2 regions of the Burkholderia sp. JP2-270 genome follow, and region 2 is predicted to be linked to the other one. Evidence: riboswitches for the same ligand, from Rfam matches in the RefSeq annotation. Region 2 holds a riboswitch; the other holds the start of a gene.
What was found. Region 2 has a riboswitch for thiamine pyrophosphate ahead of thiC (phosphomethylpyrimidine synthase ThiC). Riboswitches for the same ligand answer to the same signal wherever they lie in the genome.
Positions count from the first base shown of each region.

Region 1: another riboswitch for thiamine pyrophosphate. It lies ahead of DM992_RS02070 (FAD-dependent oxidoreductase); the one in region 2 lies ahead of thiC (phosphomethylpyrimidine synthase ThiC).

Region 1 is NZ_CP029824.1:433,584-441,164, reverse strand. Features, by position in the region: gene DM992_RS02085 (MFS transporter) at 1-1,114, opposite strand, end outside; gene DM992_RS02080 (SDR family oxidoreductase) at 1,248-2,024, opposite strand; gene DM992_RS02075 (ABC transporter ATP-binding protein/permease) at 2,021-3,793, opposite strand; TPP riboswitch at 4,064-4,186, shown strand; gene DM992_RS02070 (FAD-dependent oxidoreductase) at 4,420-5,565, shown strand; gene thiS (sulfur carrier protein ThiS) at 5,598-5,795, shown strand; gene DM992_RS02060 (thiazole synthase) at 5,834-6,649, shown strand; gene thiE (thiamine phosphate synthase) at 6,646-7,581, shown strand, end outside.
Region 2 is NZ_CP029824.1:3,272,420-3,280,000, forward strand. Features, by position in the region: gene DM992_RS15415 (MFS transporter) at 1-723, shown strand, start outside; gene DM992_RS15420 (EamA family transporter) at 745-1,917, opposite strand; gene DM992_RS15430 (XRE family transcriptional regulator) at 2,306-2,596, shown strand; gene DM992_RS15435 (molybdopterin-dependent oxidoreductase) at 2,657-3,445, opposite strand; gene DM992_RS15440 (cytochrome b/b6 domain-containing protein) at 3,475-4,107, opposite strand; gene DM992_RS15445 (pentapeptide MXKDX repeat protein) at 4,278-4,544, opposite strand; TPP riboswitch at 4,814-4,930, shown strand; gene thiC (phosphomethylpyrimidine synthase ThiC) at 5,055-6,986, shown strand; gene DM992_RS15455 (glycine zipper 2TM domain-containing protein) at 7,246-7,461, shown strand.

The DNA of each region.
Region 1 (7,581 bases), 880 kb from region 2:
GAATCGGAAAGAACGAGCCGAGCCCGCGGCCGAGGTTATAGCAGAAGCCCTGGCCCGAGCCGCGGATCGCGCCCGGATACAACTCCGACAGGTATGCGCCGACGCCCGCGAAGATCCCCTGCACGACGATGCCGAGCGGGAAGCCGAGCAGCAGCATCGCGGCATCGGTGATCGGCAGCATCGTGTACGCCATGCCGAGCGAGAACGAGCCGATCGCGAACAGGATGAACGACGCGCGGCGGCCGAGCCGGTCAGACAGGATCGCGCCGACCACGTAGCCGACGAACGAGCCCACGATCAGCACGACGAGATAACCGCTCGTGTTGAACACGGACAGGTGGCGGACGGTTTTCAGGTAGGTGGGCAGCCACGTCGTGATCGCGTAGTAGCCGCCGAGCATCCCGGTGCACAGCGCGCTGCCGAACAGCGTCGCGCGCAGGTGCGGCGGCGAGAAGATCTCGAGGAAGTGGCCCGACACGCGGCCTTCGTCGCGCGCGCGGCGCGTGGCCGTGTAGATGTCGGGATCGCTGACGTTGCGGCGGATATACAGGATCCACAGCGCGGGCACGATACCGATCCAGAAGCACGCGCGCCACGCGACCTGCTCGGGCAGCAGCGCGAAGAACGCCCAGTACAGGATCGCGGCCGCGGCCCAGCCGAACGACCAGCTGCTTTGCACGGTGCCGACGGCCTTCGCGCGATGCTCGGGCGAGCGGATCGTCTCGGCCATCATGATCGTCACGACCGACCATTCGCCGCCGAAACCGAAGCCCTGCAGCGTGCGCGTCGCGAGCAGCTGCCAGAACGAATGCGTGAAACCGGACAGGCACGTGAACAGCGCGAACGTCGCGATCGTCCACTGCAGCACGCGCACGCGGCCGTAGCGATCGGCGAGGATGCCGGCGGCCCAGCCGCCGACCGCCGACGAGATCAGCGAACTCGTCGCGATCATCCCGGCCTCGCTCTTCGTCATTCCCCATGTGGCGATCAGCGTCGGGATCAGGAACGAGTAGATCATGAAGTCGAACGCATCGACCGCGTAGCCGCCGAATCCGGCGTACAGCGTCTTGCGCTCGCGCGACGACAATTCGTTGAACCACTGGAATGCCTGCATGCTTGCCGCCCCCTCTCGTCTCGTATCGCGCTGCCGCGTGGCGGTTATTTTACGGTCGCGATGCGGCCGGCCAAAAAGGCCGATGCAGGTTCGTGCGGGAAAGCGGGTATGCGGGAAGGAGGGGGATGCCGCTTCAGAGCGTCAGGCCGCCGTCGACGTGGATGACCTGGCCGGTGATCTGCCGCGCCGCGTCCGACAGCAGGAACGCGATCAATGCGGCGACGTCGTCGGGTTCGGCGATCCGGCCGAGCGGTGTCGCCTGTTCGGCCTGCGCCCACGCGCCGGCATTGCCGGCGCTCGGCCCGTGGTCCTTGCGCGTGAAGCCGGGCGCGACGGCGTTGACGGTGATCCCGCGCGCGGCGAATTCGGCAGCCGCGGTGCGCACCAGCGATTCGAGTGCGGCTTTCGCGGCGGCGGTGGCCGCGAACGGCGCATCGGCACGGTAGCGGTGCGCGACGAACGAACTGACCGCGACGATCCTCGGTGCGGCGGACGCTTCGAGCAGCGGCCGCGCGCGCCCCGCGAGTGCGGAGAATGCGCCGGGCATCGCCGCGAAGGCGGACGCTAGCGCGTCCGCTGAAAGATCGGAAAAGGCTTGTCGCGCGGCGAAGCCCGCATTTGCGACGAGCTGGTCGAGCCCGCCGAAGCGCGCGGCGGTTGCATCGACGAGCGTGGCCGCGACGCCCGGCGCGGCGAGATCGCCGGCGAGCGTGATGCACTCCGCGCCGGCCGCCGTGCAGGCGTGCTCGACTTCGGCGAGCCGGGCCCGCGCCGCATCGTCGGCGCCGCGCGCGTGCAGCGCCAGCGCGATGCCGGGCGCCGCGAGCCGCCGCGCGAGCGCGGCGCCGATCCCCGAACCTGCGCCGGTGATCAGCGCGATCCGCACGATGTGCGCGGCGCGTGCGCTCACGCAGCCACCTTGTCGCCGGCGTTTACGCGCTCGACGTTGATCGTGCCGACGTGGAACGCGGCCAGCGACTCGCGATGCGCGATGCTGACGATCGCGGCCTTCGGCAGCCGTTCGGCGAACAGGTGGTACAGGCGTGCTTCGTTGTCGGCGTCGAGCGCGCTGGTCGCTTCGTCGAGGAACAGGAAGTCGGGCTTGTGCAGCAGCACGCGTGCGCCGGCAAGGCGCTGCTGCTCGCCCGGCGACAGCACGCGCGTCCAGTGCGCGGTTTCGTCGAGGCGCCCGACGTAATCCTCGAGGCGGCATGCGCGCAGTGCGTCGCGGCACGCGTCGTCGCTGAACGTGTCGGGCGTCGCCGGATAGGTGAGCGCGGCCTTCAACGTGCCGATCGGCAAATAGCTCGTCTGCGGCACGAACATCATCCGTGCGCCGACCGGCGCGTCGATCGCACCGTCGCCGAACGGCCACAGGCCCGCGAGCGCGCGCATGAACGTGCTCTTGCCGGAACCCGATTTACCGATCACGAGCCAGCGCGAACCCGGCTCGATCGTGACGTTGCCGATGTCCGCGAGCGCGTTGCCGTTCGGCAGCGCGAGCTTGAGCGACGACGTCGACAGCTTTGCCGCGTCGACGTAGTGCAGGTTGATGCCGCCGTGCTCGGTCGCGGGCGACAGGCTTTCCTTCAGGTGCGACGTGCCCATCACGCGCTTGAATTCGCGCAGACGGTTGACGGTGGCGCGCCATTCGACGAGGGTCGAGTAGCTGTTGATGAACCACGAGAACGAATCGCTGACGGTGCCGAACGCCGACGAGATCTGCATCAGCACGCCGAACGAGAACGCGCCCGCGAAGTACCGCGGCGCGGCGACGACGAGCGGGAAGATGATCGCGATCTGCCCGTAGAAGCTCAGCACGAACGTGAGGCGCTTCGTGTACTTCATCACGCGCCACCAGTTGTCGCGGATGCGCATGAAGAGGTTTTGCGCGTTGCCGGTCTCGGTTTTCTCGCCGTCGTAGAACGCGATCTGCTCGGCGTTCTCACGCACGCGGATCAGCCCGAAGCGGAAATCGGCCTCGACGCGCTGCTGCTGGTAGTTGATCGACACCAGCGGATGGCCGACCTTCTGGATGATCAGCGAGCCGACCACCGCGTACAGCGCGGCCGCCCACACCATGTAGCCGGGAATCGAGATCGGCGTGGCGCCGAGCGTGAACGTCAGCGCACCGGCGAGCGACCACAGGATCGTGATGAACGACACGAGCGTGACGACCGTCGACAGCAGATCGAGCGACAGTGCGAGCGTCGTGGTCGAGAACGACTGGAGGTCGTCGGTGATCCGCTGGTCGGGGTTGTCCGCGAGGCGGTCGCGTTCGATCCGGTAGAACGCGCGATCGCCGAGCCACTGACCCAGAAAACGGTCGGTGAGCCACTGGCGCCAGCGGAAGCCGAGCATCTGCCGCAGGTAGCGGCCGTACACCGCGAGGATGATGAACGCGAACGCGAGCGCGGAGAACTGCATCAGCAGGTGCGGGAAGTCGTGGACGTCCTTCGACTGCAGCGCGTTGTAGAACTCGGCGTTCCACTTGTTCAGCCGGACGTTGATCCACACCACGCAGAGGTTGATCGCGATGATCGTGGCCAGCAGCCCCCACGCGACTTTCCATTCGGACGATACCCAGTAGGGCTTGATGAGGCTCCATGCGGATACCGGGCGCTCGTCCTGCGGCGCGTCGGAGGCGGCGGAGCGGACGGGGTCGATCGATTGGGTCATGTGCTTCCTGATGAGTAGCCGGCGCGCGGGCCGGGCGAAGCCGGGCGCGCGCCGCGATACGGCATGCCGGGGCGAGGCGCCGACTGACGGCGGGCGTTGCGGATGGTCGCCCGCGCGTCTTAAACGGCGCTTAAGGGCCGGCGGTGACGCGGCAACCGGCCGCTCGCGCGGCCGGCCTGCGGGCATTGTGCCAGAGCGGCGCAGGGCTCCGGCGAATTTGCCGCAGGGGGACAGTTTGCGGCGCTTTCCGCTTTTATGGTCTAATGGCCGACGACGAAACAGGGGTGCTTTGCATGCGGCCGGCGGAAGTTCAGCGCGGTGCGGCGAGGCTGAGAAAGACCCTTCGCACCCGATCCGGGTAATACCGGCGAGGGAAGTTTCTGATCCCGCCGGGCCGCGCTGGCTGCCATCCCACATGGTCAGCGCCCGAGTCCCGCCCGGCCGGCCTTTGCTGCCGGTTTCGTCCTTTGGGTACGCGCATTGCGCGTTACGGAAGGAATGATGACCGCACAATCTTCAGTCTTTTGCATGGCTCCCGGCCCGATGTCGCGTGCGTTCGCACGGGACGGCGCGTGCGCGTCGACGCTCGTCGTGCGCGCTCGCGCGGTTCGCGAGGAGCGTGCGCGATGAACGTCCAGGATTCACGGCCCGCACGGCCGGATTTCGCGGTGCTCGGCGGCGGCCTCGTCGGCCGCCTGATCGCGTGGCGGCTCGCCGGCGACGGGCATCGCGTCGCGCTGTACGAGCGCGGCGGCCCGGACGGCGAGCAGTCGGCCGCGTGGATCGCGGCCGCGATGCTCGCGCCGCTCGCGGAAGCGGCGAGCGCGGAGCTGCTGATCACCGAGCTCGGCGTCGCGTCGCTCGCGCGCTGGCCGCAATGGCTCGCCGAGCTGCCCGAGCCGGTGTTCTTCCAGCATCACGGCACGCTCGTCGTCTGGCATCACGCGGACCGCGCGGAGGCGCCGCTGTTCGAGCGGCGCGTGCGCGCGAACGCGCCGGCCGACCTGTTCGACGGCGGCTTCGTCACGCTCGCGGGTGCGCAGGTCGATGCGGCCGAGCCCGCGCTCGCGGGCCGCTTCGCGCGCGGCCTGCTGTTGCCGCGCGAAGGCCAGCTCGACAACCGCCAGGCGCTGCGCGCGCTCGCGGCGGGCCTCGCCGAGCGCGGCGTCGAGCTGCACTGGCACGTCGCGATCGACGACGCGAACCTGCCCGCCGCGCATTTCACGATCGATTGCCGCGGGCTCGGTGCGAAATCCGCGCTGCCCGCGCTGCGCGGCATCCGCGGCGAGGTCGCGCGCGTGCATGCGCCGGGCATCGGGCTCACGCGGCCGGTGCGGCTGCTGCATCCGCGTTATCCGCTGTACATCGCACCGAAGCAGGACGATCTTTATGTGATCGGCGCGACCGAAGTGGAGGGCGAGGACATGTCGCCCGTCAGCGTGCGCTCCGCGCTCGAACTGCTGAGCGCGGCGTTCTCCGTGCATCCGGCGTTCGGCGAGGCGCGCATCCTCGAACTCAACGCGCAGTGCCGGCCGACGCTGCCCGATCATCGCCCGGCGGTGATCTGGGACGGCGCATCGACGCTCGCAGTCAACGGCCTGTACCGGCACGGCTTCATGATCGCGCCGGAAGTCGCGCACGCGGCGGTCGCGGTCGCGCAAGCCGCGCTCGGCGGCGCGTTCGGCGATGCCGACGCGTTCGCCGCGTGGCGTGCCGCCGCGCGCTGGCCGACGCTCCTTCATCACCGCAACGACGCGCGCCAGCCGGCCTGACGCGCGCCGCCGACCGAATCCGACCAAGCCTCATGGATATCCAGATCAACCAACAGACCCTGACGCTGCCCGACGGCGCGACGGTGGCCGACGCGCTCGCCGCGTACGGCGCGCGCCCGCCGTATGCGGTCGCGCTGAACGGCAACTTCGTCGCGCGCACGCAGCATGCGGCGCGCGCGCTCGCGGCGGGCGACAAGCTCGACGTCGTGCACCCCGTCGCGGGCGGCTGAGCGCCGCCGGTTCGTCCCCGCACTTCCAGGAAAACGACATGACGTCCCTCACATCCGCCGACGCGCTGACGCTGTACGGCGCAACCTTCGCGAGCCGCGTGCTGCTCGGCACGTCGCGCTATCCGTCGCTGCAGTCGCTGTCCGATTCGATCGCCGCGTCGCGGCCGGGCATGGTGACGGTCGCGCTGCGCCGCCAGATGACGGGCGGCACGGCCGAAGCCGGCTTCTTCGACCTGCTCAAGCGCCACGCGGTGCCGCTCCTGCCGAACACGGCCGGCTGCCAGACCGTCGCCGAGGCCGTGACGACCGCGCACATGGCGCGCGAGGTGTTCGGCACCGACTGGATCAAGCTCGAGCTGATCGGCGACGACTACACGCTGCAGCCCGACCCGGTCGGGTTGATCGAGGCCGCCGCGCAACTGGTGAAAGACGGTTTCAAGGTGCTGCCGTACTGCACCGAGGATCTCGTGATCGGCCGGCGTCTGCTCGACGTCGGCTGCGAGGCGCTGATGCCGTGGGGCGCGCCGATCGGCACGGGCAAGGGCGTCGTGAACCCGTACGGCTTGCGCGTGCTGCGCGAGCGGCTGCCCGACGTGCCGCTGATCGTCGACGCGGGGCTCGGCGTGCCGTCGCACGCGTGCCAGGTGATGGAGTGGGGCTTCGACGGCGTGTTGCTGAACACGGCGGTGTCGCAGGCCACGCACCCCGAGATCATGGCGCGCGCGTTTGCGCAGGGCGTCGAGGCCGGCCGTGCCGCGTATCTCGCCGGGCCGATGGACGCGCGCGAGACCGCGCACGCGAGCACGCCGGTCGTCGGGATGCCGTTCTGGCACCAGGACGGGGGCGGCGCATGAGCGCGCGCTTCGCCGATACATTCTGGCCGCCGGCCGACGAACTGGCCGAAGCGGCCGAGCGGATTCGCGCACGGCTCGGCGACTGGCCGGGCACCGCGGCGCCATGGCGGCTCTGCATGGCGGCACCCGACGTGCCGGCCGACGGCGACGTGCTGATCGTGTCGACCGGCGACCGCACCGCGCAGGCGCGCGCGTCGGCCGCGTCGCGACCGGCGTCGCCCGATGCGGTCGCGATCGAATTCGACGAGCAGGGCGCGGTGCTGCATGCGGCGGGCGCGCGCTACGCGCTCGACGCCGCGCATCCGCTCGCGGACGACTGGATCGCGGCGCTCGCCGCGTTCCTCGATTGCGGCTTCGCGCCGGTCGACGCGCTGGTGCTCGCGCTGGCGTGGCGCGACGGCGACGAGACGCGTGCGGCCGACGCGTGGCCGGTCGACGCCGCGCAGTTCCCGCGCGTCGCCGGGCTGCCGGCCGCGCCCGAGCCCGCGTTCGCGCCATGCCCGGCGCAGCTCGGCCTGTATCCGGTCGTACCGGATGCCGAATGGGTCGAACGCGTGCTCGATTGCGGCGTGCGGACCGTGCAACTGCGCGTGAAAGGCGCGGCGCCGGACGCGTTGCGCCGGGAAATCGCGCGCGCGGTCGCGGCCGGGCGTCGTTATCCCGATGCGCGCGTGTTCATCAACGATCACTGGCAAATCGCTGCAGATGAAGGCGCATACGGCGTCCATCTGGGCCAGGAAGACCTCGAGACGGCCGATCTGGCCGCGATCGCGCGTGCGGGCCTGCGGCTCGGGCTGTCGAGCCATGGTTATTACGAAATATTGCGGGCGCTGCACGAGCGCCCGAGCTATCTCGCGCTCGGCCCCGTGTACGCGACCGCGACCAAGGCCGTTGCCGCGCCGCCGCAGGGCCTTGCGCGGATCGCCCGCTAC
Region 2 (7,581 bases):
CGCACGGCCGCCGGCTTCGTCGCCGAATATTTCGGTTGGCGCGCGGTGTTCGCCGCGTCGGTCGCGGCGCTCGTCGCGCTGGCCGCCGTGATCGTGCTGCGGCTACCGCGCAGCTCGCCGACGTCGACGCTGCCGTACGGCAAGCTGCTCGGCTCGATGTGGCATCTGGCGGTCGAACTGCGCGGGCTGCGCGAGGCGTCGCTGACGGGCGCCGCGCTGTTCGCGGCGTTCAGCGCGTTCTGGCCCGTGCTCACGCTATTGCTCGCCGGCGCACCATTCCATCTCGGCCCGCAGGCAGCCGGCCTGTTCGGGATCGTCGGCGCGGCAGGCGCGCTTGCGGCGCCCTACGCGGGCCGCTTCGCGGACACGCGCGGCCCGCGCGCGATCATCTCGCTTGCGATCGCGCTGCTCGCGCTGTCGTTCGTGATCTTCGCGCTGTCGGGCTCGAGCCTCGTCGGGCTCGTGATCGGCGTGATCGTGCTGGACGTCGGCGTGCAGGCCGCGCAGATCTCGAACCAGTCGCGCATCTATGCGCTGAAGCCCGAGGCGCGCAGCCGCGTCAACACGGTGTACATGGTGTGCTATTTCATCGGCGGCGCGCTCGGCTCGTCGGCCGGCGTCGCCGCATGGCGCGCGTTCGGCTGGACCGGCATGTGCGCGGCCGGGCTGCTGTTCACCGCGCTCGCGGGCTGGTCCCACCATCGCGGCGGCCGGCGCGGCTGAGCGCGACCGGCCACGGCTGCGTCACGCGTCGGCACGCGGCGCGGCCGGTTCGCCGGCGGGCGGCGGCGCAAACGCCTGCGCCGGATCCATGACCACCGCCGGATCCATCACGGCAGCCGGCGTCGGCACCGCCAGCGGGACGGCGGAAGGCGCCAGGATGGGCGCCGCCTCCGGCAGCGCGATCTGATCGGGTGCGGACGCAACGTCCGCCGTCGACGCGGCCGCCACGACCGGCGAACCGGCAGCCGCCGCGCGTGCCGCGGGCCGGCGCGCCGGATCGAACACGAACGACAGCCCGACGCTGCCGAGGATCGCGACGGTCGCGACCACGGTCGCCATCGTCACCGGTTCGCCAAGCAGCAGCGCACCGAGCGCGACCGCGACGATCGGGTTCACGTACATGCAGCTGCTCGCGATGATCGGGCTCGTGTGGCGGATCAGGTAGCCGTACGCGACGTACGCGGCCATCGTGCAGAACACCATCAGGTACAGAAACGCGAACACGGGCCCGATGGCCAGCTGCTCGACGCGTTCGCCGAGCAGCCAGGCGACGAGCGTCGACATCAGCCCGCCGAGGCCGATCTGCAGCGACGTGGACAAAAACAGGTCGGACGGCAGCTTGAGCCGCGTCGCGAGATGCGCGCCGCCCGCCCAGAACAGCGCGCCGGCCAGCACGCAGATCGTGCCGAGCGCCGAGTTCGCGGCTGCCGCGCCGCCCGAATTCAGCACGACGATGCCGACCATCCCGAGCGCGACGGCCGCCCACTCGCCCTTCGTCACCGGCCGACCGGCCACCGCCGCGATCACGGTCGCGAACAGCGGCACCGTGGCCACCATTACCGCGGCCGAGCCGCTGCTGACCGTGCGCATCCCGAGCGCGATCGTGCCCGACGACAGCGCGACGAGCATCGTTCCGACGATCGCCGAATTGCGGATCTCCAGCAGCGTCGGCCATTCCGGCTTGCGCCGCAGCGCGAAGACGAACAGGCCGATCCCGCCGAGCAGGTTGCGCAGCCCCGACAGCAGCAGCGGCGGGAACGACTGCAGCGCGAAATGCAGGCCGCTGTAGGTCGAACCCCAGACGAAATAGATGAATACGAGCGCCAGCGCGACGCGGCCGCCGCGGCTTTGCGGCAGGCGGACCCGGAACGAAAGGCGGGAGAAGAAATCGAGGAGACGGTCGAGCGGGGTCATCGTGCAACCCGCCCGCACATCGCACCGCGTGCTCCGCTGAAAGACGCCGGCAATGCCGGCAAGCGGTCCTGGCGGGACCGGAAAGGCAGAGCGAACATGCGGAACGACATGGCAGTGCGAACGGCGACGAAAGAGAACCGGCAAGCGGCGGCAGAGGGACAAAAAACGCGCGCAACCGCTTCGGCTGCGCACGCTCGGCATTATGGCATCACGGATTCGAAAGCATCGTCAGACCTGCCTGAAAGGATAAGGACTGACGTTTCGGCGCGACATTTCTCGGCCGGCGGACCGGTGAAATCCGGGGCCGGATGCGCGATGCACGCACGAACAAAACCGATATCGACCTGGCCGCCCGGCGTTATCGCACGCTGATGATGGCGTTGAAACGATGACCAATGAACGTTACACGAACGTCTGGGACGCAATCGAGGGTCAGCCGGCCGAGGCCGGGAACATGAAGCTGCGCTCCGAACTGATGATCGCGCTCAAGCAGCGCATCGCACAGCTCGAGCTCAGTCAGGCCCGGGCCGCGCAACGGCTGGGCGTCGCGCAGCCGCGCGTCTCCGATCTGCTGCGCGGCAAGATCAACCTGTTCGGGCTCGACGCGCTCGCGAACATGGCCGCGGCAGTCGGCCTGCGCGTCGATCTCTCCAGGTGCACGCATCCGCATGACGCGTGACGCCCGTGACGCGATGCAGCGCGGCACGCGCATGCGCCGCGATGCCGGGCCATGCGCCGCTCACGATCCGCCGAACCAGTTGTATCCCTGATCGACCCAGTAGCCGCCCGGAAACGTATCGGTCACGAAGATTTCCATGATGTGCTTCGGGTTCTTGTAGCCGAGCTTGGTCGGCATCCGCAGCTTCATCGGAAAACCGAATTCCGGCGGCAGCCGGCGGCCGTCGTAGTCGAACGCGAGCAGCGTCTGCGGATGCAGCGCGGTCGGCATGTCGATGCTCTCGTAGTAGTCGTCCGCGCACTTGAAGCCGACGTATTTCGCGCGCGTGTCGGCGCCGGCGCGCGCGAGGAACGCGCCGAACGGCGTGCCGCCCCAGCGGCCGATCGCGCTCCACCCTTCCACGCAGATATGCCGCGTGATCTGCTCGGCGTGCGGCAGCGCATACAGCTCGTCGAGCGTCCACACGCGCTTGCCCGTCACGCGGCCGGACAGCACGAGCCGATACGTCGACGCGTCGACGTGCGGCACGTCGTCGATCCCGTAGTACGCGTTGAACGGGAACGGCCGCGTGATGTCGGCTTCGGTGTAGGTCGGCGCGAGCCGTTCGCCGCTGAACAGCCAGGCCTGCACGCGATCGTTCATGCGCGACACTTTCTCGAGGAACGTGTTGACCGACGCATCGTCCTGCAGCGTGCAGCCGGTCAGCATCGTCAGCCCGCCGAGCGTCAGCACGCGCCGGTTGAAGAGCCGCCGCGACGGCATCTCGAGCGCGCGGCGCACGTCGAGTTCGAGCGACTTCCGGTCGAGGGTCCAGCGCGGCTGGCCGCGCCTGTTTTCGGATTCCGACATGATGATTTCCTTCGCCCGCGGCTCGCGGGTCAGCGGCCGCGCAGCATCGCGAGCAGCGAGCGCGGCACCAGCAGCGCCATTGCGACGTGTACGACAAAAAATGCGACGAGCAGCGACATCGCCCAGAAATGCACGACGCGCGCGTTGTCGTAACCGCCGAACAGCTCGCGCAGCAGCGGGAACTGCACGGACTTCCAGATCGCGAGCCCCGACAGCACCAGCACGACGAGATCGACGATCGCGGTCAGGTACGCCGCGCGCTGCACCGCGTTGTAGACGCTCAGGTCGGCATGCGACAGCCGCCCGCCGAGCGCGGCGCGTACGTCGCGCCACACGGACGCCGGCGTGACGGGCAGCATCTTGCGCACAAGGCGCCCGGTCGCGAGCGACATCGCGAGGTAGAACAGCCCGTTGCCGACGAGCAGCCACATCGCCGCGAAATGCCATTGCAGCGCGCCGCCGAGCCAGCCTCCGATCGTGATGCCGTGAGGAAACGTGAACGGCGGATAGATCGGCGACGCGTCGTAGATGCGCCAGCCGGACAGCGCCATCAGCACGGCCGCGAGCGCGTTGAGCCAGTGGCTCGCGCGCACCCACAGCGGATGGATCGGGCGCGCGGGCGGCGTGGCGGCCGTGCGCCCTGTGGCGGGAACGGTTTGCATGATGAAAACTCCCGGAATGAGGCGACGGAGCGCGAGACGGGGCCGGAGACCGGCCACGCCGCGCATGCGCTGAACGTGCGGCGTGGCGCGTGCCGCGCGTCGGCCGGCACCGCGTGCCGTCCCGGCACGCAGCGGCGACATGCGCGTCGGCCGCGCTCCGTCCGTTTCCGTCAGTTCGACGGTGCCATCTTGTCGCCCGACGTCGGCTTGCCCATCGAGTCGTGCGACATCGCGTCCTTCTTCGTCGCGTCCTTCTTCGTCGCGTGCTTCTTCATGGCGTCCTTCTTCATCGCGCCGTCCTTGGCCATCGCGTCGTGGCCCATCGCGTCCTTCGACATCGACGATCCTTCCTTCGACATCGCGTCGTTCTGCGCATACGCACCCGTTACGACCATGGCGAAACCGGCGACACAGGCTGCGATCAGTACTTTTTTCATGACATCTCTCCGAAACATGGGTTTGAGGAACCGAATAGACGGACGACGTCACGGAAAATGACAGCCGATCTGAAAATATTTTTTTTGCCGGCCGGACAGCCCGCCATGCTGCACCGCTCATCCGCCGCCGACCGGGCTGCCGGACCGGACGACAACCGAGCGTGTTGCGGCGCACCCGCCTGCCATGCAGCCCGCCATAGCGCGACTGCCCCGGGATAATCACTGTACGCCCGGTTGAAACCGCCGCAAACCCGGTGTATCGTGTGCCCTTGCTAACGCGGGGGTCCTGCAATGCGTTCGGTCAAACAACCGGCATTGCGGGTGAGAAATACCCTTTGAACCTGATCTGGATAATGCCAGCGCAGGGAAGCGTACGGATTTCGCCGCCATCCTTCTGACGAAATCCGCCGCCTCACCAAGCCTCGTCTCCTGCTTAGCTCGAGCCCCACATTCGTCAAGGGCTCCGGGCAAGCGCCGAAGCGCCTGTCCGGCGCTCACACAGGAGATCGCATGAACGCCAATCCGAAGTTTCTGTCCGCCGACGCCCACGTCGATGCCGCTGCCGTCGCGCCGCTGCCGAATTCGCGGAAAGTCTATGTGACCGGCTCGCAGCCCGACATCCGCGTGCCGATGCGCGAAATCACCCAGGCCGACACGCCGACCGGCTTCGGCGGCGAAAAGAATCCGCCGATCTACGTGTATGACACGTCGGGCCCCTACACCGATCCGGAAGCGAAGATCGACATCCGCGCGGGCCTGCCCGCGCTGCGCCAGCGCTGGATCGAAGCGCGCGGCGACACCGAAGTGCTCTCCGGCCTGTCGAGCCGGTACGGCCTCGAGCGCGCGGCCGATCCGGCCACCGCCGACCTGCGTTTCCCGGGCCTGCACCGCAACCCGCGCCGCGCGCAGGCCGGCAAGAACGTCACGCAGATGCACTACGCGCGTCAGGGCATCATCACGCCGGAAATGGAATACATCGCGATCCGCGAGAACCAGCGCCGCGCCGAGTACATCGAGAGCCTGAAGTCGAGCGGCCCGAACGGCGCGAAGCTCGCCGCGATGATGGGCCGCCAGCATCCGGGCCAGGCGTTCGGCGCTGCTGCGTTCGGCGCAAACGCGCTGGCCGAGATCACGCCCGAGTTCGTGCGCGAAGAAATCGCGCGCGGCCGCGCGATCATCCCCGCGAACATCAACCACCCGGAATCGGAGCCGATGATCATCGGCCGCAACTTCCTCGTGAAGATCAACGCGAACATCGGCAACTCGGCCGTCACGTCGTCGATCGGCGAGGAAGTCGACAAGATGACGTGGGCGATCCGCTGGGGCGGCGACACGGTGATGGACCTGTCGACCGGCAAGCACATCCATGAAACGCGCGAGTGGATCATCCGCAACAGCCCGGTGCCGATCGGCACGGTGCCGATCTACCAGGCACTCGAAAAGGTCAATGGCAAGGCCGAGGACCTGACCTGGGAAATCTTCCGCGACACGCTGATCGAGCAGGCCGAGCAAGGCGTCGACTACTTCACGATCCACGCGGGCGTGCGCCTGCAGTACGTGCCGCTCACCGCGAACCGGATGACCGGCATCGTGTCGCGCGGCGGCTCGATCATGGCGAAGTGGTGCCTCGCGCATCACAAGGAAAGCTTCCTGTACGAACACTTCGAAGAGATCTGCGAGATCATGAAGGCGTACGACGTGAGCTTCTCGCTCGGCGACGGCCTGCGTCCCGGCTCGATCTACGACGCGAACGACGAAGCGCAGCTCGGCGAGCTGAAGACGCTCGGCGAACTCACGCAGATCGCATGGAAGCACGACGTGCAGGTGATGATCGAAGGCCCCGGCCACGTGCCGATGCAGCTGATCAAGGAGAACATGGATCTCCAGCTCGACTGGTGCAAGGAAGCGCCGTTCTACACGCTCGGGCCGCTCACCACCGACATCGCACCGGGCTACGACCACATCACGTCGGGCATCGGCGCCGCGATGATCGGCTGGTTCGGCACCGCAATGCTGTGCTACGTGACACCGAAGGAGCACCTCGGCCTGCCGAACAAGGACGACGTGAAGGAAGGCATCATCACGTACAAGCTCGCCGCGCACGCCGCCGACCTCGCGAAGGGTCACCCGGGCGCACAGGTGCGCGACAACGCGCTGTCGAAGGCGCGCTTCGAATTCCGCTGGGAAGACCAGTTCAACATCGGTCTCGATCCGGACAAGGCGCGCGAATTCCACGATGAAACGCTGCCGAAGGATTCGGCGAAGGTCGCGCACTTCTGTTCGATGTGCGGCCCGCACTTCTGCTCGATGAAGATCACGCAGGACGTGCGCGAATTCGCGGCGCAGCAGGGCGTGTCGGAAACCGAAGCGCTGAAGAAGGGGATGGAAGTGAAGGCGGTCGAGTTCGTCAAGACCGGCGCCGAGATCTATCACCGTCAATAAGCGGACGAGCGAACGCGGCGATCCGCACCCGACACGCATCGCGATGCACGAAGCCCGCTTTCGAGCGGGCTTTTTTACGCATGTCGGGTGCCGCGCGCATGTCGCGTGCCTAGCGGCGCACGAGAAACAAATGATTACGAAACCGCGCGAGGCTTAACAAGTCCTTACAGCAGCGGCGCGGGACGGCGCGTAGATTGGGGGCATGCGTGACCGCCAGTCGGTCGCGCGTCCTCCGTTCACTACCGCAAGGACAACGATCATGAATTATTCGATTCGGCGTATTGGGGTATGCGCACTCCTCGTCGCGACGGTGGCAAGCCTGTCGGCCTGCGATTCGATGACGAGGCGCCAGCGCGACACGGCAATCGGTGCGGGTGTCGGCGGCGTCGCCGGCGCAGCGATCGGCGGCAACGCGCTGTCGACGCTGGGCGGCGCGGCGGCTGGCGGCATCATCGGCAACCAGATCGGCAAGTAAGTCGGCCAGACGCAGGCCGGGTGCGGTCGGCTAGCGCGGCGCAACATTTCGACCAGACGGCGTTTCCGCAGTGCGGAAGCGCCGTTTTCGCATGCGGCGCTGCAACACGGGCAGCAGCGG